4 regions of the Pseudoalteromonas sp. QJM3NY_22 genome follow, and region 2 is predicted to be linked to each of the others. Evidence: predicted binding sites of a transcription regulator. Region 2 holds the regulator's gene; each other region holds the start of a gene.

Evidence for each region. Region 2 encodes sigma-54, which starts transcription at its own class of promoters, with help from an activator protein. Its sites were predicted from a motif close to GTTGGCACGNNNNTNGNNT; they were not measured.
Region 1: a site for sigma-54 is predicted at 3,549-3,567, ahead of AC0VZ4_RS11520 (EF-hand domain-containing protein). Genes of this name have one in related genera too.
Region 3: a site for sigma-54 is predicted at 4,301-4,319, ahead of fliE (flagellar hook-basal body complex protein FliE). Genes of this name have one in related genera too.
Region 4: a site for sigma-54 is predicted at 3,565-3,583, ahead of AC0VZ4_RS01230 (TorF family putative porin). Genes of this name have one in related genera too.

What each region holds. Positions count from the first base shown of each region.
Region 1 is NZ_CM149655.1:2,546,083-2,553,781, forward strand. Features, by position in the region: gene AC0VZ4_RS11500 (VolA/Pla-1 family phospholipase) at 1-340, opposite strand, end outside; gene AC0VZ4_RS11505 (YciK family oxidoreductase) at 547-1,293, shown strand; gene rluB (23S rRNA pseudouridine(2605) synthase RluB) at 1,379-2,248, opposite strand; gene scpB (SMC-Scp complex subunit ScpB) at 2,245-2,835, opposite strand; gene AC0VZ4_RS11520 (EF-hand domain-containing protein) at 2,987-3,508, opposite strand; gene AC0VZ4_RS11525 (hypothetical protein) at 3,732-4,163, opposite strand; gene xthA (exodeoxyribonuclease III) at 4,404-5,210, shown strand; gene AC0VZ4_RS11535 (energy-coupling factor ABC transporter permease) at 5,216-5,863, shown strand; gene AC0VZ4_RS11540 (putative RNA methyltransferase) at 5,860-6,660, shown strand; gene yfbV (terminus macrodomain insulation protein YfbV) at 6,699-7,145, opposite strand; gene AC0VZ4_RS11550 (acetate kinase) at 7,431-7,699, shown strand, end outside.
Region 2 is NZ_CM149655.1:3,580,865-3,588,563, forward strand. Features, by position in the region: gene lptA (lipopolysaccharide transport periplasmic protein LptA) at 1-243, shown strand, start outside; gene lptB (LPS export ABC transporter ATP-binding protein) at 240-965, shown strand; gene AC0VZ4_RS16510 (RNA polymerase factor sigma-54) at 1,035-2,534, shown strand; gene hpf (ribosome hibernation promoting factor) at 2,561-2,848, shown strand; gene ptsN (PTS IIA-like nitrogen regulatory protein PtsN) at 2,853-3,305, shown strand; gene rapZ (RNase adapter RapZ) at 3,325-4,170, shown strand; gene AC0VZ4_RS16530 (HPr family phosphocarrier protein) at 4,214-4,486, shown strand; gene mgtE (magnesium transporter) at 4,588-5,946, shown strand; gene AC0VZ4_RS16540 (protein disulfide oxidoreductase) at 6,147-6,554, shown strand; gene AC0VZ4_RS16545 (YgiQ family radical SAM protein) at 6,739-7,699, opposite strand, start outside.
Region 3 is NZ_CM149655.1:3,273,000-3,280,698, reverse strand. Features, by position in the region: gene AC0VZ4_RS15060 (sigma-54 dependent transcriptional regulator) at 1-530, shown strand, start outside; gene AC0VZ4_RS15055 (hypothetical protein) at 705-878, shown strand; gene AC0VZ4_RS15050 (DNA-3-methyladenine glycosylase I) at 930-1,526, opposite strand; gene AC0VZ4_RS15045 (sensor histidine kinase) at 1,657-2,769, shown strand; gene AC0VZ4_RS15040 (sigma-54-dependent transcriptional regulator) at 2,766-4,205, shown strand; gene fliE (flagellar hook-basal body complex protein FliE) at 4,361-4,693, shown strand; gene fliF (flagellar basal-body MS-ring/collar protein FliF) at 4,714-6,429, shown strand; gene fliG (flagellar motor switch protein FliG) at 6,422-7,462, shown strand; partial or broken gene fliH (flagellar assembly protein FliH) at 7,541-7,699, shown strand, end outside.
Region 4 is NZ_CM149655.1:247,759-255,457, reverse strand. Features, by position in the region: gene AC0VZ4_RS01240 (AsmA family protein) at 1-1,808, opposite strand, end outside; gene AC0VZ4_RS01235 (hypothetical protein) at 2,242-3,405, shown strand; gene AC0VZ4_RS01230 (TorF family putative porin) at 3,683-4,369, shown strand; gene AC0VZ4_RS01225 (Bor/Iss family lipoprotein) at 4,431-4,754, opposite strand; partial or broken gene AC0VZ4_RS01220 (Bor family protein) at 4,751-5,062, opposite strand; gene AC0VZ4_RS01215 (IS5 family transposase) at 5,212-5,973, shown strand; gene AC0VZ4_RS01210 (ABC transporter permease/M1 family aminopeptidase) at 6,204-7,699, opposite strand, start outside.

The DNA.
Region 1 (7,699 bases), 1.0 Mb from region 2:
CTAAACTCACACTCGGTGGGAATGTTAAATCAATTTTATAAGGAACCTGCGAAGACCAACCGTCAAGTGCGCCTAGAGCCAATTGTGGGTTGGCATAAGCTGTGCGTGGAATAGACACGTTATCATCATCTAATTCACCAGGAATGTTTAATGTACCGTCTTGGGTACCACTCATTAACAAATCGTTTGGAACAGATATAACTCCATTAGCAGGGTCAAAACTTACTGTTGCCGTTGGAATAACTGGGGCTGTGTCGTTTTTAACATCTTTTAACGTTTCTCCACCGCCACAACCTGCTAAAGCAGCTGTAACCGAGAGTGAAAGTAGCATTTTTTTCATATTGTTGGCTCCGCACATATTTTATTTTTATAGTGTGTTTAATCAGTGTATTAAGTTAAAACAATGTAATCAGGTTATTAATGAGACATTAGACCAGTTAAACTTAACGTAAAGTTTCTATTTTCGCCACCTAATTTTGCAATAAATTCGATTACTTCACGTTTTGCTATGTTAAAATTAAAAAAATCATACAATTTGGTACTTTTATGCACACTTATCAAGCAGCTGAAAACGCACTCAAAGATAAAGTTATTTTAATAACAGGCGCCGGCGATGGCATTGGTAGAGTAGCAGCCATTACATATGCAAAGTATGGTGCTACGGTTATTTTATTAGGTAAAACAACTAATAAACTTGAATGTGTTTACGATGAAATTGTTAATGCAGGTTATCCTAAACCTGCAATTGTGCCTATGGATTTAAAAGGCGCAACGAAGCAAAACTACCGCGACCTTGCCGCAACGATTGAATATCAGTTTGGCCGCCTAGATGGGCTTCTTAATAATGCCGGTATTTTAGGCTCGCTTGGCCCACTTGAGCATTTTTGCTCATCTACGTTCGAAAACATAATGAAAGTAAACGTGACTGCACAAGCGATGATCACTAAAGCCTTGTTTCCGGTTCTTCGTAAATCTGATAATGCATCAATCGTATTCACATCATCAGGTGTTGGTCGCAAAGGCCGTGAATTTTGGGGACCTTATGCCATTTCGAAATTTGCAGTAGAAGGCATGATGCAAACATGGGCATGTGAAGTAGGTAAAACAAACATTCGTGTAAACTGTATTAACCCAGGTGCTACGCGCACTTCAATGCGAGCGGCTGCATATCCAGGTGAAGATAGAGACGCGCTTGCTACACCAGAGGATTTAATGCCTACCTATTTATATCTAATGAGTGACGATTCTAGTGAAGTGAATGGCGAATCGTTAGATGCTCAGGTAAAAAAATAACCCAGCCTAAGTCCTGTGTTATTTAAAAGCACATTAAAAAAGCCGCAATTAGCGGCTTTTTTGTGTTAAATAAATAACTAATTGACTATTTACGTTTAGTCGGCTTAACACGTTGATTGTGTTTTTTAACTGCTTTACGGATTTGGTTGATTTTAGCGCGTTTATCTTTGCGCTTTTCTGGCATAACAGAAAGCTTAGTCTGCGTCTCCCGACCTAATTTAACAGTTTTACGTAAATAGTTTACCGTTTCTAGATCATACTCCATCCAACCACCTTGCGGTACGCGCTTATCTAGCTCCAATTTACCGTAACGAATACGAATAAGACGAGATACTTCCGCATCTTGAGATTGCCATAAACGGCGGACTTCGCGGTTACGCCCTTCATTTAACGTTACGTTAAACCATCGGTTAACACCTTCGCCACCCATTGGGGTTACAGTCGTGAATTTGGCTGGGCCATCTTCAAGCTCAACACCACGTAGTAGGTTTTTAACCGTTTCGTTGGTTACTTCACCAAATACACGTGCAGAGTATTCACGTTCTACTTCATAACTTGGGTGCATTAAACGGTTTGCTAGCTCACCATCATTAGTAAACAGCATCAAACCTGATGTATTAACGTCTAAGCGGCCTACTGCAATCCAACGATCGCCATCAATACGAGGAAGTCGGTCAAATACAGTACGACGCCCTTCTGGATCTTTACGTGTACTTAGCTCACCTTCTGGTTTGTTATACATAATTACACGACAAATTCTATCTGCTTTTTCTTCAATTTTCACAGTGTGTCCGTCAACACGAATTAAGTCTGTTTCCTCAACACGGTCGCCTAACTTTGCCACTTTACCGTTTACACTAACGCGGTTTGCATCAATGTATTTTTCCATTTCACGGCGCGAGCCTACGCCTGCACGGGCTAGGACTTTTTGTAACTTTTCACCTTGTATACTCATTCGGATGGTTCTCTCACAGAAGGATCACTTAATAACTGGTTAATTTTACTTTGCTGCTCTGTTGGCAGTGCTGGTAAATTATCTAAACCTGTTAACGAAAAATAATCTAAAAATTGTTTTGTAGTTGCATATAAAGCCGGTTTACCCGGAACCTCTTTATGCCCTACCACTTTAACCCACTCTCTTTCGAGTAAGGTTTTTATAATATTCGAACCCGTAGTAACTCCCCTTACTTGCTCAATTTCGCCACGTGTAATGGGCTGCCTGTATGCAATAAGCGATAATGTTTCCAGTAAAGCACGTGAATACTTAGGCGCACGTTCTTGCCACAAATTATTTAACCAAGGGCTTAAACTACTACATGCCTGAAAGCGATAACCACTGCCAACTTCGACTAGACGAATACCACGAGTTTGAAAATGTTCTTGTATAGTGTCTATTGCGTCGTTTATTCGCGCCATAGAAATAGCTAAATCTATTAATACTACGTCTTTAAGGTGGCGCTTACTAACAGGCTTATCTGCAACAAAAATAGCTGCTTCAATGATCTCAACTAGTTGTTCATCACTAATTCGCCGACCCGCCATACACACTCTTAACAAATAAAAATACACAGCCATCTATTATGACAGAACAACACCAAAGTAGGAAAATATATCTACTAAATAACTAGATTTTAAACACAAAAAAGCCAGTGATTATCACTGGCTTCTAATTTACTCTTTAAAACAACAAATATTAGCTGCGTTTAATTGCTTCTAGTGCGTCATCTTCGGCTACAGCATTACCGTATTTTTTAATGTAACCCTTAAACTCACTTCTGCTGATGCGCTTATCTTGGTTTTCATCCATATAACCAAAATGATTTGAAATATCATCATCGTTGCCTTCAGCAATCGAAATATAACCGTTGCTATCATTATCTAAACTTGAAAAACTACTCTCAATTTTATCAAACTTAGCTATTTCAGCTTTAAACGCTGATTCACTTACGTCACTATCAGTCGCCACTTTACCTGCATTTAGCTGCATGTAGGCGTTAAATTCTTTACGGCTAATTTCATTATCCATATTGGTATCAATTTTCGAAAAATGCTCCCAGATGCTATCATCATCCGCTTCGACTTTTGAAATGTAGCCATCGCTGTCGTTGTCCAGGCTTGCAAAATCACTGTCTATTTTCTCAAGGCCTTGATTTGAAGAACAAGCCGCGAGGCTCAAAGATGCTAAAATTGTTGTTGCTAATGTTAACTTTTTCATAAGACGTGTCCTTGTAATTAAATAAATGTCACTTTAGCTAATACAATTCGGATGCCAATGTTAATTAACTAATTAAAATCAAATAGTTACAAATAAAAAGAGCATTTAACAAACAATTTCAATAAGTTATATCTGAAAACTTTGCAAAGTGCTTTGTAATTTTTGCAAAAAAAAGCCCAGTATATATAAATATACTGGGCATGCTTTTCAAATTTTTGTGTTATTAAATAGCCGCATTTTGATAACGTTTTACAAAATCAGTTACTTTTTGACCATTACACTTTAGAGAGTTTAAATTACCGATTTTTTGACGAACTGGCGCTAAACCTTGTTTCAAAGCAGTCATACACAGTTGTGTTTCTTGTTGAGTGTCTTTAGCAAACACTTCAACTTTAGTTTTAATCACTTCAGTAGTTGTTCCTTTTTTAGCAATATCACGAATATCTTCGCCATTACACAAAATACTTTGTGAAAAGCGTGATAAAAACACACCATGCTGGGCTGCTTCTTTACGAGCGGCAGAAAAGCCTTCATTGGCACTTAATACACACAATTTAGATTCTATTTTATTATCTTTACTAAAATACGAATTACTTTGTGCCGAGACCGTAGTTGATGCTAAAAGTGCTGCAGCTAAAATTAGTTGTGTTTTCATGTGAGATCCTATTTGAACGAGCTTATTGAGTGATTTCGCGCATTATATAACCTACTTTTTAGATATCAATTGAATTTTTTATTTATTTAACAAATTAATATAGCATTAACAATGTTTAAACTTTAAACACCATTTGGTCAACAATTATGCAGCGATTTTATCCATTTCAGTCATGTTATGTACGCGTAAATACTGATACAATTTAGTGCATTAAATAGAACCAATTTTAAGGTAAATTCAATGAAAGTAATTTCTTTCAATATCAATGGTCTGCGTGCTCGTCTTCATCAATTACAAGCAATTATCGATAAACATCAACCAGACGTGATTGGACTGCAAGAGATTAAGGTTCATGATGAGGCGTTCCCACTAGAAGATGTGCAAAAAATGGGGTACCACGTTTATTACCATGGTCAAAAGGCACATTATGGTGTGGCTATGTTATGCAAGAAAGAGCCTAAATCGGTCTTAAAAGGATTTGCTACCGATACAGAGGAATCGCAAAAACGCATGATAAGCGTTACTGTAGAGCAAGAAAACGGTCGTGATTTAACCGTAATGAATGGTTATTTCCCGCAAGGCGATAATATCAATCACGAAACTAAATTCCCTTATAAACGCCAGTTCTATATTGACTTGATGACTCACCTTGAAACAAACCATACACCCGATCAAGATATAATTGTTATGGGCGATATCAACATATCACCTACCGATTTAGATATTGGTATTGGTGAAGTAAATGCTAAACGTTGGTTAAAAACGGGTAAATGTTCTTTCCAACCGGTAGAGCGTGAATGGCTTGCAACATTACTTAATTGGGGCTTTAAAGACACCTTTAGAGAAAAAAACCCAGAAACAGACGATCAATACTCATGGTTTGACTATCGCTCTAAGGGGTTTGTAGATAACCGAGGACTTCGAATAGATGTAGTACTTGCAACTAATGAGCTTGCAGCACGCTGTATAGATACTGGTATTGATTACGAACTGCGCGGCATTGAAAAACCCTCAGATCATGCCCCTATATGGTCAACATTTAAGTAATTACTATGCTCAGCATAACAATACAAGGGCTACTTTGGGCCCTTGTAATTATTATTGCCCTACTAAGCTTTGATAAAAAAACATATAAAACATTGCTTAATACGCCAGCCCGTCAAACTGGCGTGCTTGCATGTGCGTTAGTGTTTGCAGTGCTTTGGCGAATAAAAGCAGGAATTTTAACTGGCCTCGATTTACACATATTAGGCGTTACAGCTGCAACATTAATTTTAGGCTGGCGATTGACTATTTTAACTAGCCTACTTGCCACAGCCCTACTGACTGCATTTGGTCAAATTGAACTTGAACTGTTACCAGTTCAACTGCTTATTGGTGCGTTTATTCCTATTTTACTAAGCTACCTTGGCTTTATAATTAGTTACCAGTATTTACCTCGTCATTTTTTTGTTTATATATTTGTTTGTGCGTTCATAACTGCAGGGGTTATAGCCTGTATAAAAATAAGCCTAGGTGCTTTATTTTACTTAGCTATAGGGCAATACAATTGGCAAGAACTCGCAGATAACTACGTTTATTTAAGTGCCATAATTTGGTTTCCTGAAGCAATGCTCAACGGTATGGCTATAACAGTTATGATCACCTATCGCCCGCATTGGGTAAAAACTTTTTACGATAAGGACTACCTAGACTCATGAGTCTACAATATCAATGCCCACTGTGTAACCACGCACTTTTGAAAACTGATTCAACACTTCGTTGTGCTAACAACCATAGCTTTGATGTTGCTAAAGAGGGCTATGTTAATTTACTGCCTGTGCAACAAAAAAACTCAAAACAACCAGGCGATTCGCTTGAAATGGTACAAGCTAGGCGTGCATTTTTAGAGCGTGGCTATTATGGCTTTTTGCAACAAAACCTTAGCGACATAATCAGTAATATAAGTGCAAATACTATTATTGATTTGGGATGCGGTGAAGGGTTTTATACTCAAGCAATAGCAAGTAAAACAAACGCAGTTGTGTACGGCGTTGACATTTCAAAATCTGCGGTTAAATATGCAGCAAAGCGCTACCCTAATTGCAACTTTAGTGTGGCATCAATTAGCCAAGCGCCTTTTGAAAGCCAATTTGCTGATGTACTTGTTAGCGTATTTGCACCTTTGTTTGAGCAAGAGCTTGAGCGCCTTGCAAATCAAAGTGCAACGTTAGTGGTTGCAAGCCCAGGTCCTTGTCATTTAAAAGAGTTAAAGTCGTATATATATTCAAAAGTAAACGAACATACTGAAATATCTTCGCCAAAAGGGTTTCAAAAATCAGAGCAAGCTCTTTTAACAGAGCATGTCGCGCTTAGCTTTACTGATATTAAAAACTTAATAATGATGACGCCATTTGCATGGAAGTTCAGGCCAGAACATTGGGAAGCACTCAAGGAAAAAGGCGAGCATACTGTCACCTTGTCATTTTACATTACACAGTTTACAAAAACTGCATAATCAAATTTGGGGTTATTTAGGCGTAAGTTTAACGACGTCTAAAATTGCTCTTTCGTAAACGCTTTATCCATTTTATCAAACATGTCTTTAAGTAGACTCGCAAGCTCCAAATAACGAGGCTTTTTTTCGCTTAACTGCGCTTGATAACCGTTGGCAACCATTTTTGTATAAAGCTCGTGATACCACTTTTGCATGGCTGGCTCTAAAGGTGTTTGCGCGCGTTTACCTAGCCACAATAAGCCTTGCAACGGTAACGAGATAAAAAATAAAGCACTCGCAATAGCTTGCGGTAAGAAGTCTGGACCTAGGTAATTCAGCTGAAAAAATAACGTAAGCATGGCTAAAATAGGCATAACTGTGATCGCAAGATCAGTAGCTTTAATAACCTTAAACTCGATGAATAGAGGTGCTAGTTCTTTTCTCATTGGCCATTGTTTTGCATACAACCGCCCTGTTTGTACTTGTGACATCACACTTTTTTGCATCATGACTCCTCACAGTGACTCTATTAAAACACAATACTAAATTGATTATCTCTAAAGTGTAACACAATTTTAAGGGCTTTTACTTTCTCAGTAAAAGTGCTTAAATTTGCTGTTAAAGTGTGCAAAACACTAAACTAAATTCCATAACTGGGGTAAAATATTTCGCATTGATTCAGCTACATTTTAGTTTAGCTTAATTAAATGTTTTAGCCTTATTTATCACTCTGAGTGTAACGATTAATGTTTCACGTTCACTTACTAAATTTTGTTTATGGAAATGAATTTATGCCAACAACCTCCCCTAAGTCACAACACGTTTTAGTACTAAATTGTGGTAGCTCCAGCTTAAAATTTGCCATTATTGATGCAAACACGGGCCACGAAATTATATCTGGTCTAGCAGAGCGCTTAGGTGCAACAACTCCTTCTATAAAATATAAATTCAACGGCGCTAAAACTGTCATTAACTTAGTAGCAGGTCAAGCCCATGCAGAGGCAATAGATACGTTAGTAAGCCTAATAAAAGATCATAGCTTAGATGAGCAACTTATTGC
Region 2 (7,699 bases):
GGCACTATAATGAGCGCCAGCGCAAACGAAGTTCGTTATGATGTAGCTAAACGATTTTTAACCCTTATTGGCGATGCACAAGTATCGCAAGCGGGTCAAAAAATAAATGCCAAGAGTATTACTTACGATATGCAACAGCAATTAATTAGCGCTGAAAAAGACGAAAACTCAACCGATCGTGTGCATACTATTTTAGTACCTATTGAGACTAAAAAAGAAAAAAACGATAAAGGTCAGCCATGAGTACATTAAAAGCAGAACTATTAGCTAAAAGTTATAAAGGCCGTGAAGTTGTAAAAAATGTAGGTCTGGAAGTAAAGGCTGGCAGCATAGTCGGGTTACTTGGCCCTAATGGTGCAGGTAAAACCACAACGTTTTATATGATTGTAGGCCTTGTACCTAGTGATAAAGGCAAGATTTCTATCGACGATAACGATATTACTCTTTTACCTATGCATAGTCGTGCTAGATTAGGCATTGGTTACTTACCCCAAGAATCATCAATTTTTAGAAAGCTTACTGTTTATCAAAACTTAATGGCTATTTTAGAAACACGTAAAGAGCTAAATAAGCAAGCAAGAGAAGACACACTTAACAATTTATTAGATGAATTTAGTATTCAGCACATTCGTGATAGCCAAGGTATGGCATTATCAGGAGGCGAGCGTCGCCGAGTTGAAATAGCGCGAGCACTAGCCGCTGCTCCTAAATTTATATTGCTTGATGAGCCTTTTGCTGGTGTTGACCCTATTTCAGTGTTAGATATAAAGAAAATAATAGAACACCTTAAAAATCGTGGTATTGGTGTGTTAATTACCGACCATAATGTAAGAGAAACTCTTGATGTTTGCGAAAAAGCCTACATAGTTTCTCATGGTGAGTTAATTGCATCAGGCACTCCAGAACACGTATTAAACGATAAAACAGTACGTGATGTTTATTTAGGCGAGCAATTTAGGCTGTAACATTTACGCCATGTCTTTAAGCATCTGCTAGTATTAATTATAACAACATAAAAGGATTGTTAGAGATACATGAGGCAATCATTACAGCTGCGCATGGGCCAGCAACTTACAATGACTCCACAGCTGCAACAAGCAATTCGCCTGTTGCAACTCAGTACATTGGATCTCCAGCAAGAAATACAAGAAGCACTCGACAGCAACCCCCTATTAGAGGTTGAAGAGCAAGATTACGCCGAAGATTCTGCTGGTAAAAACGAGCAAAAAGCAGATAACGACGATGTAACTGTTAGCGCAAATGCTGATGATGTTCCGAGCGAATATGAGCAAGACAGTGGTGAAGCACTTGCTAAAGATACGCTAAGTGATGAAATGGCTATGGATGTTAGTTGGGATGAATATATGAGCGCAGCCCCAGCATCATCATCAGGACCAATGCCTGAAGATGAATCTATATACCAAGGCTCCTCGACTGAAACGCTCCACGAATACCTAATGTGGCAACTACAACTGACTCCCTTTAGTCCTACCGATGAAGCGATTGCGATTGCGATTGTTGAAGCCGTCGATGATTCGGGTATTTTAACGCTAAGCTGCGAAGAAATTTTAGAAAGTTTTAATCAAGAGAACGAAGAAGACAACGAAGTTGAACTTGACGAAATAGAAGCTGTTTTAAAACGAATTCAATTGTTTGACCCTGTTGGTATTGCAGCACGTAGTTTACAAGAATGCTTATGTATTCAGCTGAACCAATACGATAAAGAAACACCCTATATTAATGAAACAAAAATGATTTTAACCGAGCACATTGATCTATTAGCTGCTCGCGACTATCGTACATTAATGAAAAAAACAAAGCTCAAAGAAGAAGAGCTTAAAGAAATAATGACTTTAATACATACTCTTAGCCCAAAACCGGCGGATACTATAGTTAGAGAAGAATCTGAGTATGTAATTCCTGATGTATCGGTGAAAAAAATAAAAGGTCGCTGGGTTGTTGAACTAAACCCAGATAGCATGCCTAAAATCAGAGTCAACAGCCAATATGCAGCAATGTCACGCACCGTTAAATCAAGTGGTGATAGCCAGTTTATTCGCTCGCATCTACAAGAAGCTAAATGGTTTATTAAAAGTTTAGAAAGTAGAAACGATACACTATTAAAAGTAACTAATTGTATTGTTAAGCAACAACAAGGTTTTTTTGAGCATGGCCCAGAAGCCATGAAACCAATGGTTTTAAATGATGTAGCAGAAATGGTCGAAATGCACGAATCAACTATTTCACGCGTAACAACTCAAAAATATATGCATACACCTCGCGGTATTTTTGAGCTTAAATATTTTTTCTCAAGCCATGTAAGTACTGAAAATGGAGGCGAATGCTCATCAACAGCAATACGCGCTCTCATTAAAAAATTAATCGCAGCAGAAAACTCAGCAAAACCATTGAGTGATAGTAAAATTGCAGATATATTAGCTGAGCAAGGAATAAAAGTAGCGAGACGTACAATCGCAAAGTATCGCGAATCTCTAGCTATTCCACCGTCAAATCAGCGAAAAAGTTTGATTTAAGACGCTAAACAAAGAGGGTAATGCTTATGCAACTAAACTTAACTGGTCGTCACGTAGAAGTAACTGATTCATTAAGAGATTATGTAAATACCAAATTTGCGAAGCTAGAAAGACACTCAGATCATATTAATAATGTTCATGTCATTCTTGATATAGAAAAATTAAACCAAAAAGCTGAGGCAACGATTCATGTAAGTGGAGCTGAGTTATTTGCCTCTACTGAACATCAAGATATGTACGCCGCCATTGACTCGCTGATTGACAAGCTCGATCGCCAAGTTATTAAACACAAAGAGAAGCTTGCTCGACACTAATATTATGAAATTAAGTTCACTTATATGCCAGGACTGCAGCAGAGCTGCGGTCCTTTTTAATAGTAAAAAAAGAATTTTAGAGTTCATCAGTCAACTTGCTCATGACAAGCTCCCATATCTTTCTCAACAAGATATTCTCAGCGCCTTAATGAATAGAGAAAAACTGGGAAGCACTGGTATAGGAAGAGGCATTGCAATCCCTCATGGGCGAATGAGCGGCGCAGAAGAGCCCTTAGCACTCGTATTAGTAAGCGAAACACCTATTAATTTTGATGCTATAGATAATCGCCCTGTTGATATATTTGTTGCTCTCATCGTACCTGATGGCGATAACCAGCAGCACTTAAAGACGCTCGCAACGATAGCTGATAAACTAAATAATAAAGATTTTTGTAAACAGTTACGCAGCGCAAAATCAGATACTGAGCTGTATCAAGTTATTGTAGAACAATCGTAATTAACATAATGGGTGATAAATGGAATTAATTATCATAAGTGGCCGTTCCGGTTCTGGAAAATCGGTTGCTTTACGCGTAGTTGAAGATTTAGGTTATTATTGCGTAGATAATATTCCAATTAATCTGCTACCTTCTTTAGTGAGAAGTGTATCTGATAACTACGACAAAATTGCAGTTAGTATTGATGTCCGTAATTTACCAAAAGAGCAAGATGAATTTAACGATATCCTTGAATACTTACCTGGCTTTGCTAAACCGACTCTGTTTTATCTAGACAGTGAGGATCAAACATTAATTAAACGTTTTTCTGAGACTCGCCGTCTACACCCGTTATCAGTTGACTCATTACCTCTTGATTTAGCAATAAAAAAAGAAAAAGAACTACTCGATGTTCTCACTACTCGCGCTGACTATATGATCGACACGAGTGATTTAAGTGTTCATCAACTTGCTGAATCAATTCGTGAAAAAATTCTGGGTAAAAAAGATAAACAACTCATTGTTACTTTTGAGTCATTTGGCTTTAAACACGGCATTCCTAAGGAAGCTGATTATGTCTTTGATGCACGCTTTTTACCGAACCCACATTGGGAGCCAGAATTAAAACCTTTAAATGGCTTAGACCAACCCGTAAAGGATTACTTAGCCAGCCACAGCATTGTCCAAAAGTTCACTTGGCAAATTCAAACTTTTGTACAAACATGGTTGCCACATTTAGAGCGAAATAACCGTAGCTACTTAACTATTGCTATAGGTTGTACTGGTGGGCAACATCGCTCAGTATATTTAGCACAAACGATTGGTGAAAGTTTTTCGATGACACATCCAAATGTAAAAATCCGCCATAGAGAACAAGAAAAATAACTCATTCAAAATAATCATCTGTTCAGCTTAGGTAGAGTAACTTATGCGTTTAGAAGACACTTTTTTAATAAAAAATAAATTAGGACTTCATGCAAGAGCCGCTACAGTATTAGCGCAACTTGCTATTAAATTTGATGCCTCAATCATGATATATCAAGATGATAAAGAAGCGCCTGGGGACAGTGTATTGGCTTTAATGCTACTGGAAAGCAGTCAAGGAAAAGAGGTGAAAGTAGTGTGTGAGGGCCCTGATGCCGAACAAGCTTTACATGCCGTTGGTCAATTGATAGCACAACGCTTTAATGAAGAAGAATAGCACTTAGCTAAAAACCGAAACTAAGATAAACTAAATGTGGTTAATTACCCCATTAATAAACCTCCCTATCCATAGTTATATAAAAATCAATAAGGACGCCAATGCCTGAAGCTTTTGAACAAGACTATCCACTACAACAATTAAAACAAGTGACAAAGTCGCTTAACAGTGGTCAATTTGTTCAAGTTAGGCGGATGTTAGCAAAAACAGCTCCTTGTGATACCGCATTATTATTAGAGTCATCGCCGCATAAAATTCGCCGACTACTTTGGCAATTGGTTGACCCTGATGTACAAGGTGATGTTCTTGAAGAGCTTTCCGAAGATGTTCGTTTAGGCATTATTGCCCAAATGGAACCTGAGCACATTGCAGCCGCAACTGAAGACATGGGCCACGATGACTTAGGTGAAGTACTCCGTAGTTTACCAGACACCGTTTATAAAGACGTTGTCAGCGCGATGGATATTCAAGACCGTGAACGTGCAACACAAGCACTTTCATATCAAGAGCGTTCAGCTGGCGCGCTAATGAACACAGATACGGTAACCATTCGCCCTGATGTAACGCTCGATGTTGTACTTAGATATATTAGGCTACGTGGGGAGCTACCAGAAGGTACAGATGATCTATATGTTGTTGATAAACACAACTGTTTTATAGGCGCTCTATCACTGAGTACGTTATTAACGAACCCACCTGAAAAAATTGTTCGTGATTTAATGGATGAAGATTGTGAATCAATCCCAATTTCAATGGATGAAAGTGAAGTCGCGCAACTATTTGAGCGCCATAATTGGATATCAGCACCTGTTGTGGATGATAACGATCAATTACTTGGTCGTGTCACTATCGATGATATTGTTGACGTAATTCGAGAAGATGCAGAGCATAGTTTACTAGGCTTAGCCGGTCTAGATGATGAAGAAGATACCTTTGCGCCAGTACTCAAAAGCTCTAAAAAGCGCTCAGTTTGGTTAGGTGTCAATTTACTAACCGCACTTGCAGCGGCCTTTGTTGCTAGCTTTTTTGAAGGAACACTAGATGTTTTACCTATTTTGGCGGTACTAAACGGTATTGTCCCTTCTATGGGTGGCGTTGCAGGAAGTCAATCGTTAACGCTTGTTATACGCGGTATTGCGGTAGGCCATATAAACCAAACAAACCAACGCTTTTTAATGATGAAAGAACTTGCCATTGGTGCGTTAAACGGTATTTTGTGGTCATTATTAATTGCAGGTGTTATTGCCCTATGGCAATGGGACTTTATGCTTGGTGGTGTACTTGCCTTCGCTATGTTTATGAACTTAGTCGTGGCTGGTGTGGCTGGCGCAAGTATTCCAATAATACTTAAAAGAATGAATATAGACCCCGCACTTGCAGGGAGTGTGGTGCTAACCACAGTGACAGATATTGTTGGTATATTCGCCTTTTTAGGAACTGCTACCTGGTTGCTGGTATAAATTAGAATTTTTTGCAAATAACTAAAGTAAAAAATACTTAGGGTAAAGCAGCAATTATGACAACGAATATCAAGAATAAAAAAGTGACACCCAAAAAAACGCTAAAACAAAAAAGCGTATCCATATTAAAAAGTGTATTGGTATATGGCTCTATATTTTTCGTCATTTATACCGCCGTCAATTGGTGGCGGCAACCTGTCATGCCAGCAAATCCTCAATTACAATTAACAGATTATAAAGGGCAAAACATTGATCTAGCAGCAATGAGCCAAGATAAACCAACCCTTGTGTATTTTTGGGGAACTTGGTGCTCTATTTGTAGTATTACCTCCCCTGCCATAAACGAACTCGCAAACGAGAATGATTATCCTGTCGTGAGCATCGCAATAAAATCAGGTTCTGATCAAGAACTACATAACTATCTAAATGATCATGGCTACAGTTTTACGACCGTCAACGATCAACACAGTGAGATATTTACCGATTGGCAAGGGCAAGTCACGCCATCTTATATAATCTTAAAAGATAATAAAATGACGCAAGGGCTAACAGGTATTCAGCCGTTATGGTCACTTAAATTACGTTTGTGGTTATCATCAACGTTATAAGGAAGAACTGACTGCAAATATATAGGCACTAAATACGCGCAGCTCAAAGAGGGGGCTCTAAAAGCTCACTCTTTATCATCTACAATAATATTGATAATAAAGAGCAAGGTTAACTCAACTTACGTATTACGAAGGCTGAAAAGCGCGTACCGCAATTAAACTTATCGATTAGCAAATAAAATTACTAACGTGTACTTTGACGATTACCGCCCACTTTTGGCTTAGTGTTTGCCTTTTTAAATTGGCTAAAACCAGTATGTCGCGTTAGTGCCGGACGCCCGCCTTTTTTACCGCCTTTACCTATTTTTTCATCACGCCCTTCTTCAGGCACTAAACAGTTCGGTCCTTTACCAATTAAATTAGCTTTACCCATTTTACGTAGTGCTTCACGTATCATCGGCCAACCTGCTGCATCATGGTAGCGTAAAATAGCTTTATGTAATCTACGTTGGCGAGCGCCTTTAGGTACTGGAACAACTTCTGAGTTGTTTTTTATATTACGTAAAGAGTTCATCTCTGTATGGTAAATAGTCGTCGCATTAGCCATAGGTGATGGGTAAAAATTTTGTACCTGATCAAGCTTAAAGTCGTTTGATTTAAGCCATAAAGCCATGTTTACCATGTCTTCATCTTTTGTACCTGGGTGAGCAGATATAAAGTACGGAATTAAATACTGCTTTTTACCTGCTTCTTTAGAGTACTTATCAAATAGTTCTTTAAATTGATCGTACGCTCCCATGCCTGGTTTCATCATTTTTGATAATGGACCGTCCTCAGTATGCTCTGGCGCTATTTTTAAGTAGCCACCCACATGATGAGTTACTAACTCTTTAACGTAACGAGGGTCGCGTACAGCTAGGTCATAACGTACACCTGAAGCAATCAATACCTTTTTAATACCCTTAACTTCACGTGCTTTTTTATACAAATCTATTGTTGGCGTATGATCTGTATCCATGTGTTTACAAATATCTGGATACACACATGATAAGCGTCTACAGGTACTCTCTGCCTTTTTGCTCGTACAGCGCAGTTTATACATATTTGCCGTTGGGCCACCTAAATCAGAAATAACACCAGTAAAGCCGGGAACTTTATCTCTAATTTGTTCAATTTCTTCAATAATAGATTCTTGCGAACGACTT
Region 3 (7,699 bases), 310 kb from region 2:
GCGCAGATGATATTCCGCTGCTTTTAAAAGAACTGATGCGCCGTGTTAACGATCAAACAGGCTCTACCGCTAAGTTTACTGAGCGCGCAGTAGAGAGCTTAAAGGAGCATGCATGGCCTGGTAATATTCGTGAGCTAGCTAATTTAGTGGAGCGAATGGTTATTATGTTCCCTGAAAAGGTAGTCGATATTCCCGATTTACCTAATAAATACCGCTATATTGAAGTAGAAGCATATGAGCCTGAGTACCCAGAAGAGTTAATGGAAAAAGACGCGTTTAACGATATATTTAGCACAGGGTTCAGTGATTACGAAAACGAACCTGAAGCCGAGTTTAACCAAGTTGGAAGTGGGTTGTTGCCCGATGATGGTATTGAACTTAAAGATTACTTAGCTGAGCTTGAAATTAGCTTAATAAGGCAAGCGTTAGAGCGCTTTGATTACGTTGTGGCTCGCGCGGCAGAAATATTAGGTGTGCGCAGAACCACGCTAGTTGAAAAAATGAAAAAGTATAATCTTTCAAGAGATTAGCAGTACGTAAAGCATAAAATCGGGCTTTGCAGGTCACGTAAGCTTGGCGTCAACAAGATAAACACAAGCTTAAACCTTGGCGGTAGACGCCGAGCTTGCTCGCGTGAAAAGCGAAGCTTTTAATTATTTAAACACCCATCCCAAAAACTACGTTTTTGAACGCCTGCAAGCAGCGTGTCTACAAAACAACCTAAAATCAAAACCTTGGCGGTAGACGCCGAGCTTGCTCGCGTGAAAAGCGAAGCTTTTAATTATTTAAACACCCATCTCAAAAACTACGTTTTTGAACGCCTGCAAGCAGCGCGTCTACAAAACAACTTCAAATCAAAACCTTGGCATAGACGCTGAACTTGCTCGCGTGAAAAGCGTGAGCTTTTAATTACCTACCTATTTACCTGCTTACTTACCATTAAAAGCCTCAATAATTTTTTCTTTTCTAAAACAGTCATTACTGTGATCGTTAACCATACCGCAGGCTTGCATGTGTGCATAGACTGTTGTTGGGCCTAAAAACTTAAATCCTCGCTTTTTTAAGTCTTTAGCGAATGCAGTTGATTGTTCAGTTATAGCAGGGTAGTCCTCAATATTATTCAAGTGACTAACAAGCGGCTTATTGCCCACAAATTGCCATTGATAATTGCTAAAGCTACCAAACTCTTTTTGAATACCGATAAAACATTTTGCGTTATTAACAGTTGCTGCAATTTTTAAACGGTTACGAACAATCTCTTTATTTAACATTAGACGCTCAATGTCATCTGATGTAAATTCAGCTACTTTTTTTACATCAAAATTAGCAAATGCCTTTTTATAACCTTGGCGTTTTTTTAATATGGTGTACCAACTCAACCCCGCCTGTGCTGATTCAAGAGTTATAAATTCGAATAGTTTTTGGTCATCATAAAGTGGCACCCCCCATTCTTCATCATGGTAAGTAACGTAGTCAGGTTTAGTCGTGTCTAGCCATGGACAACGGCATTCTATTTGCTCACTCATTATTATTCCTTAGCGTGCGTCATTTTTATGTCGCTTGTTTTTCTTATGTAACTTAATGATAAATATATAAATAAACTTTGGTACAAATTGTGCATTTAACTCTGTATCTACATTAGTTTGAGATTTGATTATGGCCCTTGCAAGCGTGCTAAAACCACAGTTTATTTCTGCAAATAAGTATAACCCATGTTTACTTCAAGAGGAGTACATTGGTGAGCTAAGTGATCTTCGTAAGCAGGCAAGTTGGCTTTCGCACTTGGTTGATACAATGCCCACAGGTGTTGTTGTACTTGATGGTAAAGGCATGGTTGCTAAAGCGAACCAAATTGCGATTGATATGCTTGGTGAACCACTTGAAGGTGAAAAGTGGTTTTATGTTATTCAGCGGTCTTTCAAACCACATCAAGATGATGGACACGAAGTATCATTAAAAGACGGGCGTTTAATTAAGCTCGACATTACCGCTTTGGCTCCAGAACCCGGACAACTTATTTTAATGACGGACTTAACTGAGACGCGACGTTTACAAAAACGTGTTGCACATATGCAGCGATTAAGTGCGCTGGGTAAAATGGTGGCGTCTCTTGCGCATCAAGTACGCACGCCTCTATCTGCAGCAATGCTTTATGCTGCTAACTTAGGCTCAAAGCGCTTGCCAGAAGCATCTCGCGATAATTTCCAAACTAAATTGATGTCACGATTAAAAGATTTAGAAACGCAGGTTAATGACATGCTGTTATTTGCTAAAAGCGGTGAGCAGCAAGTCGTTGAACAAGTCTCTATGCAGCAATTATTAACAGAAGTGAAAACCGGTGCTGATGCCATGGTCGCACTTAATGAAAGCGAGCTGGATGTAAGTCTTCCTGAACCAGATATTGTAATAGTGGGGAATAAGACAGCGCTAGCCAGTGCTGTTCAAAACCTTATTCACAATAGCATTCAAGTGATTGGTTCTGGGGCTAAAGTACATTTGAGTGCCGCGACTGATTTACAAGATCACGACTTTGTGCGTATTAGTGTAAGCGATAATGGTCCCGGTATTGATTTAAGTCAGGCTGATAAAATGTTTGAACCCTTTTTTACTACAAAAAGCCAAGGCACTGGTCTAGGGCTTGCTGTTGTAAGTTCGGTGGTTAATGCGCACCAAGGACGTGTTGACGTTAGTAACAATGCTCATGGTGGAGCTTGTTTTAGTTTACTGTTGCCAATACGCGCGACATCTAAATTAGAGGAATCATTATGAGTAATATTATTTTAGTCGTAGAAGATGATGCGGGGCTCCGTGAAGCTTTAATTGATACGCTGGAGATGTCAGGTATTGAATGCGTTTCAGCTAATAGCGCAGAGCAAGCGATGTTATTGCTTAAAAAAGAGCAATTTTCATTAGTCGTAAGTGATGTGCAAATGGGAACCATGAGTGGTTTGGACTTACTGCGAAGTATTAAATTAAATTATCCCGACTTACCTGTATTGATGATGACGGCCTATGCCACGATTGATGATGCTGTTGAAGCTATGCGTTTAGGTGCTATTGATTATATGGCTAAACCATTTGCACCTGAAGTGCTGCTAAATATGGTGAGTCGCTATTTGCCTGAAAAAGCGAAAGAGACAGATGGCCCTATTGTTGCCGACCCTAGTAGCATTCAATTACTCGAACTTGCAAGTAAAGTTGCACGCTCTGATGCGAGTGTAATGGTGCTCGGGCCTAGTGGTTCAGGTAAAGAAGTGCTCGCGCGTTATATTCACGATAAATCGAGTCGATGCAATGAACCCTTTGTTGCTATAAATTGTGCTGCGATCCCTGAAAACATGCTTGAGGCCACTTTATTTGGTTACGAAAAGGGGGCGTTTACAGGTGCTATTCAAGCATGCCCTGGTAAATTTGAACAGGCGCAAGGCGGAACAATTTTACTAGATGAAATCACTGAAATGGATTTAGGATTACAGGCAAAGCTACTACGAGTGCTACAAGAGCGGGAAGTAGAGCGTTTAGGTGCTCGTAAGACAATCCAACTAGATGTTCGTGTGTTAGCAACGAGTAATCGTGACTTAAAAGAAGCGGTCGCTAAGAACCAATTTAGAGAGGACTTATATTACCGACTTAATGTTTTTCCATTAATGTGGCGACCTCTTTGCCAGCGCCCTGGTGATATAATTATACTCGCAAAGCATTTAATAGAACGCCATATAAATAAAAGTAAAGAGCCTATGGCCTACTTAGATAAAGCAGCCGAGCAAAAACTACTTGCTCATGCATGGCCTGGTAATGTTCGTGAACTGGATAACGTAATTCAGCGAGCACTGATACTACGAAGTGGTAATACAATAAATGAACATGCTATTTTTATCGAAAATTTAGTAGCAAGCGATTTTGCAATTACACCAACAGAAGTGTTGGAAACAGTAACGTCAAACGAAGCTATAAATAGCTTAAGCACTGCATATTACGATGAAAAAATGCCTATGGTTGGTGAGCCAAAGCAAGATTTACTTGCGGTTGACACGGGGAGCTATAAAGATGAACTTAAAGACAAAGAGCATAGTATTATTTTAGAAACATTAGCCCGCTGTCAAGGTAAGCGCAAAGATGTAGCAGAAACATTAGGTATTAGCCCTCGAACATTACGTTATAAGCTAGCGCAAATGCGCGATTTAGGTATTTCACTTCCTGCATAATCCCTCTAAACCCCAAATTTAATTAATTTAATTTGGGGTTGTCAAAACTCTGACTCACAAGTTAACTGTAACCAATTGTTTTTATTGTATTTTTAATTGGCATGGTTTGTGCTTTATTTTCTTTATAAGCTTAACTGCATTGTCAGAGAAAAATTATGAAAATTCAAAATAGCGCTGTCTTTCAAGAAATGCAATCAATGGCCCTTGAAGCTGGCCGTAATAATCAAATTAATAAATTGCCAACTCAAGTGCAGTCTACTTCTACTGCACAATTTGGCGATATGCTAAGTAATGCACTAAATACAGTGCATGAATTACAACAAGATACAGGCCAAAAAGTAAAAGCAGTTGAAATGGGTGACCGAAGTGTATCGCTTGCTGAGGCGATGATTGCTTCTCAGAAATCTTCGGTTGCATTTGAAGCTACAGTACAGGTTCGTAATAAACTTGTAGAAGCTTACAAAGAAATCATGAACATGCCTGTCTAACTAGGTAGTGGAGAATTATCGTGGCGCAATCTAACCAATCTACAGACCTTGCACTTGCTAGTGGTGATATCGACCAAAGTGATAGTGATGATCAACAAGAACAGAAATCAGGCTATTTAAGTGCTTTAAATGGTACAGATGTATTACGCCAAGTGACACTGGTTATAGCTCTGGCTATTTGTTTGGCTATTGCCATTTTTATCATTATTTGGGCACGTCAGCCAGATATGCGCCCATTGGGTAAAATGCAAACAGAAGAGTTAATTCAAACCCTCGATTTTTTAGATGCACAAAAGATAGAATATCAACTTGATGGTAATGTCGTATCGGTTGATGAAAGTGAATATCAAAATATAAAATTATTAATGACTCGCGAAGGGTTAGACCAAGGACCGACTTCGGGATCAGATATTATCATGCAAGATATGGGGTTTGGGGTCAGTCAGCGTCTTGAACGTGAACGCCTCAAACATGGTAGAGAGCAGCAATTAGCACGTACTATAGAAGAGCTTAATAATATTACTCGTGCGAAAGTATTGCTTGCGATACCAAAAGAGAACGTATTTGCGCGCAGAGAGAAAAAGCCATCTGCCACCGTTGTGTTAACACTTAAACGTGGACGCTCTCTTAATGGTGAAGAGATAGACTCTGTTGTTGATATGATTGCTTCAGCAGTACAAGGCTTAGAGCCAGCTAGGGTTACTGTTACAGATCAAAATGGTCGCTTATTAAATTCAGGTTCGCAAAGCTCATTAGCAGCACGTTCTCGTAAAGAATACGATTTAGAACGTAAACGAGAACAAGAATATTTAGAAAAAATAGACAGCATTTTAATACCTGTCGTAGGGCTTGCAAATTACACAGCCCAAGTTGATTTAAGTATGGACTTTAGTGCGATAGAAGAAACACAAAAACGCTACAATCCAGATTTACCTGCAGTGAGAAGTGAAACCACATTTGAAGAAAATAACATAGGCGGTTTAGCCGTTGGTATTCCAGGTGCGCTTACGAATCAACCACCACTAAACTCGAATATTCCAGAAGTAGCAGGACAAGGTGGTGCAGGAACAGGCACTTCGCCAACTCGTAATCACAAAGAATCTACGCGAAACTATGAGCTTGATACTACTATCTCGCATAAACGCCAGCAAACGGGGGTAATACGCAGAATAAGTGTATCGGTTGCAGTTGATTATATTCCAAAAGTGGATGAAAACGGCGAAACGACCATGACACCACGCTCAGTGGAGGCATTGTCAAATATTCGTCGTTTATTACAAGGCGGTGTAGGGTTTGATATGCAGCGTGGCGATGCACTTGAAGTGGTAACAGTGCCATTTGTGCGTGAAACGACAGGTTTAGACCTTGAAGTCCCAATGTGGGAGCAAGATTGGTTTGTAAAGTATGTGCGTCTTGGTTTAGGTGCCTTAGTAATTATTGTTCTTATTATGGCCGTAGTTAAGCCAATGCTAAAACGTCTAATTTACCCAGATAATACCTTGGAAGAGTATGATGAAGATGCATTGAGTTCAGGAGTTGATATTGGTGACAGTACACTTGATATGCTAAATAAAGACTTTGATTCTGCTTCAATTGGCTTCTCTAGCGATGGTACACTACAGTTACCAGACCTACATGGTGACGAGGACTTATTAAAAGCAATTCGTGCCCTTGTAGCTAACGAACCAGAACTATCATCACAAGTAGTGAAAGCGTGGTTAAGAGAAGATGACTGATCAAGAACAAAAACAACTGCCAACAGCATTTGATGTTGATAAGCTCGATGGTGTAGATAAAGCGGCTATATTACTTTTGAGTTTATCGGAAGAAGATGCGGCGCAAATACTCAAGCATTTAGAACCTAAGCAGGTACAAAAAGTGGGTATGGCAATGGCGGGCTTAGATGACTTGTCTCAAGCTAAAATAAGTGCCGTGCATAATTTGTTTATTGAACAAATTCAGAGTTTTAGTACGATAGGCTTCCAATCTGAAGATTTTATCAAAAAAGCACTTACAGCTGCATTGGGTGAAGATAAAGCGGCCAGCCTTATTGACCAAATTGTTATGGGATCAGGCGCTAAGGGACTTGATTCTCTTAAGTGGATGGACTCTAAGCAGGTAGCGAATATTATTCGTAATGAGCATCCGCAAATTCAAACCATTGTTTTATCTTATTTAGAGCCAGAGCAGTCTGCTGAAATATTGGCACAGTTTCCTGAAAAAGTACGTTTAGATTTAACTATGCGTATTGCTAATCTTGAAGAAGTTCAACCAGCGGCATTGCAAGAACTCAACGAAATTATGGAAAAACAATTTGCAGGTCAAGCGGGTGCGCAAGCAGCGAAAATGGGCGGTTTAAAAGCTGCAGCTGATATTATGAACTACCTTGATACAAATGTAGAAGGGCAGTTAATGGACTCTATTCGTGAGCACGATGAAGAGATGTCACAGCAAATTCAAGACTTAATGTTCGTATTTGAAAACTTAATGGATGTTGAAGACCGTGGCATTCAAGCAATTTTGCGTGAAGTACAACAAGATGTACTCATGAAAGCGATTAAAGGCACAGACGATGCTCTTAAAGAGAAAATATTAGGTAACATGTCTAAACGTGCAGCAGAAATGCTTGCTGATGATTTAGAAGCAATGGCACCTGTAAGAATTAGTGAAGTTGAAGCTGCGCAAAAAGAAATTTTATCAACTGCACGTCGTTTATCTGATTCTGGCGAGATTCAGCTAGGTGGCGGTGGTGGCGAGGAGTTCCTGTAGAGCATGAGTAAGTTAAAAGGTCGTCTACTCAATGCAGAAGAAGCAGATGAATTATTAAAAAACTGGTCAGTGCCCAATATGGCTCCGGACGAAAGAAGTTTTGGAGATCGTTCAACTGCTTTTGGCACACCACTTTCTGATTTATACAAAAAAGAAATGGCTGAAGAGGTACCTGTAGAGGAACCTCAGGAACCTGAATTACCTTCTATTACTATGGCTGAACTTGAGCGAATTCGA
Region 4 (7,699 bases), 1.1 Mb from region 2:
ATTTTAAAGCCTGTACTGTCATCAGTCGTTCCCTGTCCTTCAATCGATCCAACTATGCCTGTAACCAAACGGTAGTTAACCGTTGTTTGGGGTAAATCAACATCGCCTTCACCTGATATTCTAATAAGTGGGCTGATAAGTGATAGGTCGGTATTTTTGCCAACACCATTAGTAAAGTTGAAGCTTCCCGTTAGTGCAGAGAAATCTGTTTGCTCTGATTCTTCAAACCCAGTATCTAACCCTTCAGATGCTGCACCAAAGTTTCCTGAAATAAGCTCCTTACCTTTACGTACCATTTCAGCTATATTCGCGCCTTTTACAGCGCCATCAGCAAACTCAAATCCAAGTTTTCCGTTAAGCGCACCAATAAACGACTTTTGACTTTGGCCAGTTGTGCTTAGGTTCCAATTTAAAGAACCCTTACCCATTAGCTTGTCAAAACCTGCCGCATCCGTTAATAAAGGCTGTGCATCTATACCAGCTAAGTCAAAGTTAGTTGATATTTTATAAGGCACTTGTTGTACGTTTACATTGATAACGCCTTTACCTGACCCTTCATAAGCAGAAAAGCTATCTAGGCTTAGTTTTGCAACGCTATTTTTTAAAGCAACAGTAAATTGATTTGCGCCCAACTTAATATCATTAGCTTTTAATCCACTTGAACGAATTACTACATTCGCATCTAGTGAATTTAAAGCACTTAGATCAATTTTAGTGTCATCCCATACTATTTTCTCTGCAGGTTTATCTTCTTGCTCTACTGACTCTTCCTGTTTTGCTACTGCTTCAGGTAGGTACGGGTTTAAATCAAGCATACCTAAATCAATATCAGCATTTACAGCTAAACGCTTACCTAGGTTAAGCTCGCTCTTACCTTTTATTTCCAATGCGTCTAACGTCGCAGCTAAATCTTCTAAATTAAATTTCTCACCTGCTAGATGCATTTTACCGTTTACACTAAATGCATTAAAAGCATTGTCTTTAGCGTCTAACTCTACACCTTGCCATTTCGCAATACTTTTAACAGACTCACCGCTTAGTGCTAACTGACCTTTAATATCTTTGCCTTGCTTAGCGATGCTCCCTGCGAACGTTAAATCAACTAAACGAGAATCTAAGGTTTGTTTAACATTAAAAGTAGCACCTTCAATTGCTTTAGCTGGAGTATCTAATTTTATATCAAGCTCAAAACGCTCCTGCATATAAGTAATACCCCCTTTTACTTCTAATGTTTTACGAAGTGATGGAAGTAAAATAGCGAGTTCTAAATCACTAATTTGTTGCTTAGTACCTGTTTGACCATCTAGATAAGTAAATGTACCGCCATAAATAGCAACCTCACCTAGCTCAATATCAAAGTTATCTGGAAGCTTTATTGCTTCACCTGATTGGCTTTGCTCTTTAGGTTGCTCTGCAACTGCATCAAACAACTGCCAATTAGCTTTACCATTTTTGTCGGTTTCTAATAGGATATTTGGTTCGTTTATAACAAACTTATCTAATTTAAACTCACCACCAAATAATGAAAACCAAGGTATATGTACAGCAAGCTGTTTCATACTCGCCATGTCGGCGCGCGAACCTGATCCCATATTTGCAAAATGCACGTCGTTAAGTTCTAACTTTAATGCAGGGAATACGCTAAGTGTTTTATCACCTTTAATAGTAAGAGTGCGCCCAGTTGTTTGCTCTACCTGGTGCGACACTTTATTAAAAATAGTATCAGTAGGAATTAAAAACGGTGCGGCAATAATTAGTGCTATACATAATAAAAGTATTACACCTACAATTTTAAGTAAGGTTTTCATGATCGCCCTTTCAAACGTGCAAATAATGTTCTTATCATAGCGAGTGTTAGCTTTAAAATCATTGCTGAAGTTGTAAAAATGCTATTTAGTTTAACTTATTTGGCATGATATGAATCCGTGCTGAAAATTTCAGCATAAAAAACATATAGTAGAGTACTAATGAAATGGTTAATGCTATAAAAAAGCATTAACTAAATAATTCAATTTAGTGTTATTGAAATTAAACATTGTAAATTTAATGACAATATCTCACAAAAACCTCAAATCAAAATAACTAATATTTACCTATAATTTAATCTTGATACATTGAAAAGTATAGATATTTATCCCCTGTCACTATTAAGCATTGAGGACAGCGCTGTTGTTATTGATGTAATTGCGCTAAAATAGACCAGCAAAAAAATATATATCTAATCCGGAGATTCTACAAGGCATGAAAAAACTGCTAATTTCACCGTCAAAAATGACGCTAGGCGAACAAGAAAATCAAATCTATCAGAACATTCTGAAGCAATCTTCAGAGTTAAGCCTTAACCTTATGGCCGTGAAAGTAGAAAACCACCCTGATGATTTTTTACCTTGGTGTTACGAACTATTAAATGCAAGTAGAGATCGTATGAACTACGATTTACTAGAGCCGCAACAATTACCTATACTTAAGAAGCTACACGATCAGCTTATTTCAGCTATCAGCTTTTTACAGGTTAAAACTTTACGTATTGCTCCGTGGCCTGTTGTAAGTGTATTTGTAGAACAACACAAAGACGCTATTGCTCTTGATGAACAGCTTCGCTTAGTAGACTACATTAAAAGCATTCGTGAACAATCTCTTAAAGATATGATTCCTGAAGATTTACTTGCGTTTAGCGGTAAGCATATGGCGTCACTTGATCCAAGCACATACAACTTTGATGTTGAATGGTTTGCCTCAACTAAGAGTGCAAAAAGCTTTCATCAAATGCTTAGCGATTTACCAGGTGATTTTGATGCAGCTCTAGCAAACATCCCACTTGAAGGTGATATAACTCAATATGAATACCAGCAATTTGTTGCTGCTTACTCAAAAGTGTTTACCGACAACAATGAAAAACCAACGCTAGCCCCTGCAACTCGCTTGCTAGCAATGCGCCGCCCTGATTTATTTACTCCGATTACAAATAATCGATTAGATGCATTATGTGGCGCTCTTGGAGTTCCAAAACTTAAAAATAGTGATTTTGAGCGTTACTGGCAAGATATCGTTAAAGGTATTCAAGCTATGTCGTGGTATAAAATGGCTAATGCAAGTAACGAACTAGAGGAACAGTTAGTTTCTATTAAAGCACTGATCCCATGTTTCTTTTATTATGCAGACACTAAAACACCTGACAGTTCAAACTACATCAAGTTACTTAGCAAGCCTAAGCGTAGTACAACAACGACAGGTAAAACTCAACGTAGAGGCAAAGAGTCTGCAGAAATTTTAGTAGACCGTGCTCTTGCTGCTGACGATATTCCTGAGCATATTCGCAGCAAACGAGACTCGATCATTAATGAAGTACAAAAAGGTCGAGGCGTTAACGAAACAATTAGTCTAATGCGTACTATTTTCGGCTAAATAAATCTAACCTAGCTGTACTTTAATGGTGCGGCTAGGTTAATTTATGCACCAGCAGCGTGCGAACACTTATTAAAATCACCTCAATAAAAAACACTACTCCTTTGTAAGTCATTATTTTTAAAATATAAAAATACATTTTAAAATAAATAAAACCAAGCTGGCACACACAGTGCACTATCTCCCCAGTTAAACAATAAAAATGCATCCAGTTAAAAGGTTAAAGCAATACATAATAAAACCTTGGCATGCAAAAATCATATAACGGGAAATGGACATGCTCAAACTAAAAAAAACAATTGCGATTAGCACCATCGCATTAATGGCTGCAACATCGGTAGTCTCAACATCGGTTCAAGCTGAAGTAACAGCAAATGCGGCAGCAACATCAAATTACTTATGGCGCGGCCAAGAGCAAACGGGTGGTGATGCGGCAATATCCGGTGGTATTGACTACGCTAATGAGTCTGGTTTTTATGCCGGCACTTGGGCTTCAAATGCATCTTGGGCTGACGAAATGACCTACGAGCTTGACTTATACGCAGGCTTTGGTGGCGACATTAACGAAAGTGTTAGTTACGATGTTGGTTATATTTATTACGCTTACCCAGACGCAGCTTCTGGAGCTGACGCAGATTTCTCTGAAATTTACGGTAGTATTAGTGTTGAAGGCTTCACATTTGGCGCTTCTGTACTTGCAACATCAGCTGCAAGTGGTGACGGTACAGACTTTGGCGACTCACTTTACCTAACTGCTGATTATGGCTTTGCTGTCGGTAGTAACGGTACTGAAATGGCACTACATTTAGGTCATTACTCTGGTGATTTTATTGGTGACGACAATATCTTAGATTACGGTATATCTATTTCAAAAGACGGTTTTACTTTTGGTTTGTCTGATACAGATATAGATGATTCAGATATTAAAGCCTACGTAGCTTACTCTGTAGACTTTAACTTATAAAAAAGAATGTGTTACTTGCTGCAACACGAAGGGCCTTTTGGCCCTTTTCTCGTTTATAATATTATTTGAATGGCATCTTAGTACAACTCACTTCAACTGTTTTAGGGTACCAAGCCGGAGTAATTTGATTAACAGCCACCTCTGCCAAACCATTAGTAAACGATTTATACGTATAGACACTTTGCCATTCACCTTGTGGGCAATGAGTACTTAAATCTAACGGCTTAGATCCTTCATATAATGCAAGAGCAAAATTATGATGCCATTGTGAACTATCTTGAGTTTTATTGCTCACGTTGTCTTGTACACCATTATCAAAGTAAATGTTCGTACATCCCGTTAATATAATCAGCATACAACTTGTTATAAGTAACTTAATACTCATAATGCCTCTCCTACTATTTCATCTTCGCACCATACTTTAATAGTGTGTGGTGCATATATACCAAGTGTAATTAAACTAAGTGCTCCATCACTAAACGTTTGTTGTGACTGCATTTGAGTTACTGATTTATCTACACATACTTTTTTCACATCAACGCGCTCTTCTCCAACCAATCCCCATAAAAAGAACGGTCAACTATCTTCATAACTCGCTTTGCTTGTTATTTTGGCTGCTTGCTGTGGCTGAATTGTCACCGCAGAGCAAGCAGTTAGACTTAGTACTAAAACGCTTATCATTAGCTGCTTCATTCTTATCCCTTGTTGTTTACTCTTAATGACAGCAGTGTACAAAAAAACTAAAGTTAAGTTAGGGCGTGTTGATCTTTGCGGTATAAAAAACAAACAGCATAAGGATAAGGTATAATTGAATTCGCTAAAAAACGTTACACCGAACCCTCATGCCAAGATTAATGTTAACAGACGCGACATGGAATGTCTTATCAAAAGTAATGCACTTAAGTGGTCGAATTTATAATAAGCCTGAGCATAGAAAAACGCTCGAAGGCATACTCTATAAGATGCGTACCGGTATTCCTTGGCGAGATTTACCGTCTTATTTCGGCTCGTGGAGTGCTATTTATAGACGATTTAATTTATGGTCCAAAAAAGATATTTTGAATGAATTATTTCGAGTGTTATCCCACTATGCTGATATGGATTGGATCTTTATTGATGGCAGTATTGTCAGGGCTCACCAGCATAGTTGCGGTGCAAGAACCGCTGACAATGAATCAATCGGTAAGAGTCGAGGTGGTAATTCGACTAAAATTCATCTTGCAGTAGATAGCGGAGGATTGCCTGTTTATTATGAATTATCCTGTGGAAATACGCATGATATCGTCCATGCAGAGTCACTTGTAGCCAATTGCCCAACGAGTAATGTTGTTGTCGCAGATAAAGGCTACGATAGTGAAAAACTAAGAGAGTTTATTCGTGACAATAGCGCTACACCCGTTATTCCACGCAAGGATAACAGTTTAGTGGGTAATGAAGATATTGACTGGTGCATGTACAAATATAGGCACTTAGTTGAGAATGCCTTTGGTCGGATCAAACAATATAGAGGGATAGCCACACGGTATGAAAAGCTTGAGCGGAATTATCATTCCATGCTCGCTTTAGCATTCACTATGATGTGGCTACCAATATGGGCTGATTAATATACATACTACAAAGATCAACAGCCCCTAGTAAGAAGGTGTGGGGAAAATGTAGTGGTTTATACAAAAATTTATACAATTTTCTACAAAGTTTAGGATGAGGGCTACTTACTAAATGAGTTTAGATATAGTAAAAATAACTTTACTGTTAGCTATCAATAACCTCTTTCAATAGCTATAAAAATGCCAGTCAGTAAAACAACTGGCATTTTTTATACTGCACTTAAAAGCTACAGTGCTTTAATATTATCGCCACTTTTCTTGTCAATTAACTTAATAAAAGGATCCACACCTGCAAATTTAGGTAATTCAGTTACCTTTAGTATAATGGTATTTACACCCGTTTTTATCTCGTGCTTTTGCATATAGATCACAGCACTTTCACTATGTATCTCATTCGGATCTGCGCTGAATAAAGCAACATCTATCATTTGCGCTAGCGGTACATCTTCTTCACTACCTTCGCCATCGGCATGTTTTTTCGCTGCAGCAATAGTCAATGTAATGATATGTTCCCCATCAGCAGATTCAGCCTCTTGCACATCAACATCACTGATTTTTAAATCATATAACGTAATGGCATTAAATTGATCTTCAATGAATGCTTGTTCTTGCTCACTCGCTCCTCGCTTTAGATAGGCAATAAAGTCTAACGTAGTTGGGTAAAACTCTTGCGCATATTGGTAATCTCGCAAAAACGCTCGCAAAGCGGCATTTACGCGCTGCTCACCTAACAAATCATGTATGGCCATCATTACCACGGCACCTTTGTTATAGTGGATATACTGCTGCCCTGCGGCGCGTGCAAGTGTACGTTCCTCATAAAGCTCTGTCGTGCGTCCTAATAAGTAACGATCAAGTTCATACTTTAAGAATTTACGAAGGTTGTTTTCACCATACTTTTCTTTCATCACCATGATAGCTGCATATTGCGATAGCATTTCAGATAAAATATTAGAGCCTTCGACATTCGCGCCAATCACTTGGTGCGCCCACCACTGGTGCGCCAATTCATGCGATGTTACATAGTAAGGAAAATTAATATTATCTGGGTCACGTGTATCTGTAATAAACCCCATATTTTCAGAATACGGTACTGTATTAGCAAAACTCTGCGCAAAACTACGATAGCGAGGAAACTCAATAATACGCATTTGCTTATGCTGATAAGGACCAAACTCTTTAGAGAAGTAATCTAAAGAATCTTTAGTCAACTGAATCATTACATCTACATTCCAAGCATGATCTTTATGATGGTACACTTCAATGTTTACGCCATGATGCTGCTCTTTTTTCACCTCAAGTTCCATTGAGAGTAAAGTGTAAAAGTGCAACATAGGTGCATCCATTTCGTATACAAACGTGGTTCGGCCATTTTTAGTACTTTGTGATTGCAAGTAACCTGGAACCATCGCAATTTGCGACTCATCAGTGGAAATTGTGGCAGCAAAACTTACATAGTTATCTGCAAACAAAGGTTGATTATGATACTGCGTTTCTTCAATTTTATTGCCGCGTTTTAACTCTGGCAAACCCCTTTGACGACGCTCACTTTTATCTTGTATTTGCTTACCAAAGGAATAACCAAAACTCGGGAACAGTGCCGTGTTGTCAATAAAAGTACCGTTATACACAAGTCGCTCATCGCTTCCTCTATCTTCAAACCCTTCGGTATAACGCTCTACGCTCATTGTAATTTCGCGGCTTTCGTTTGGTTGCATGGGTT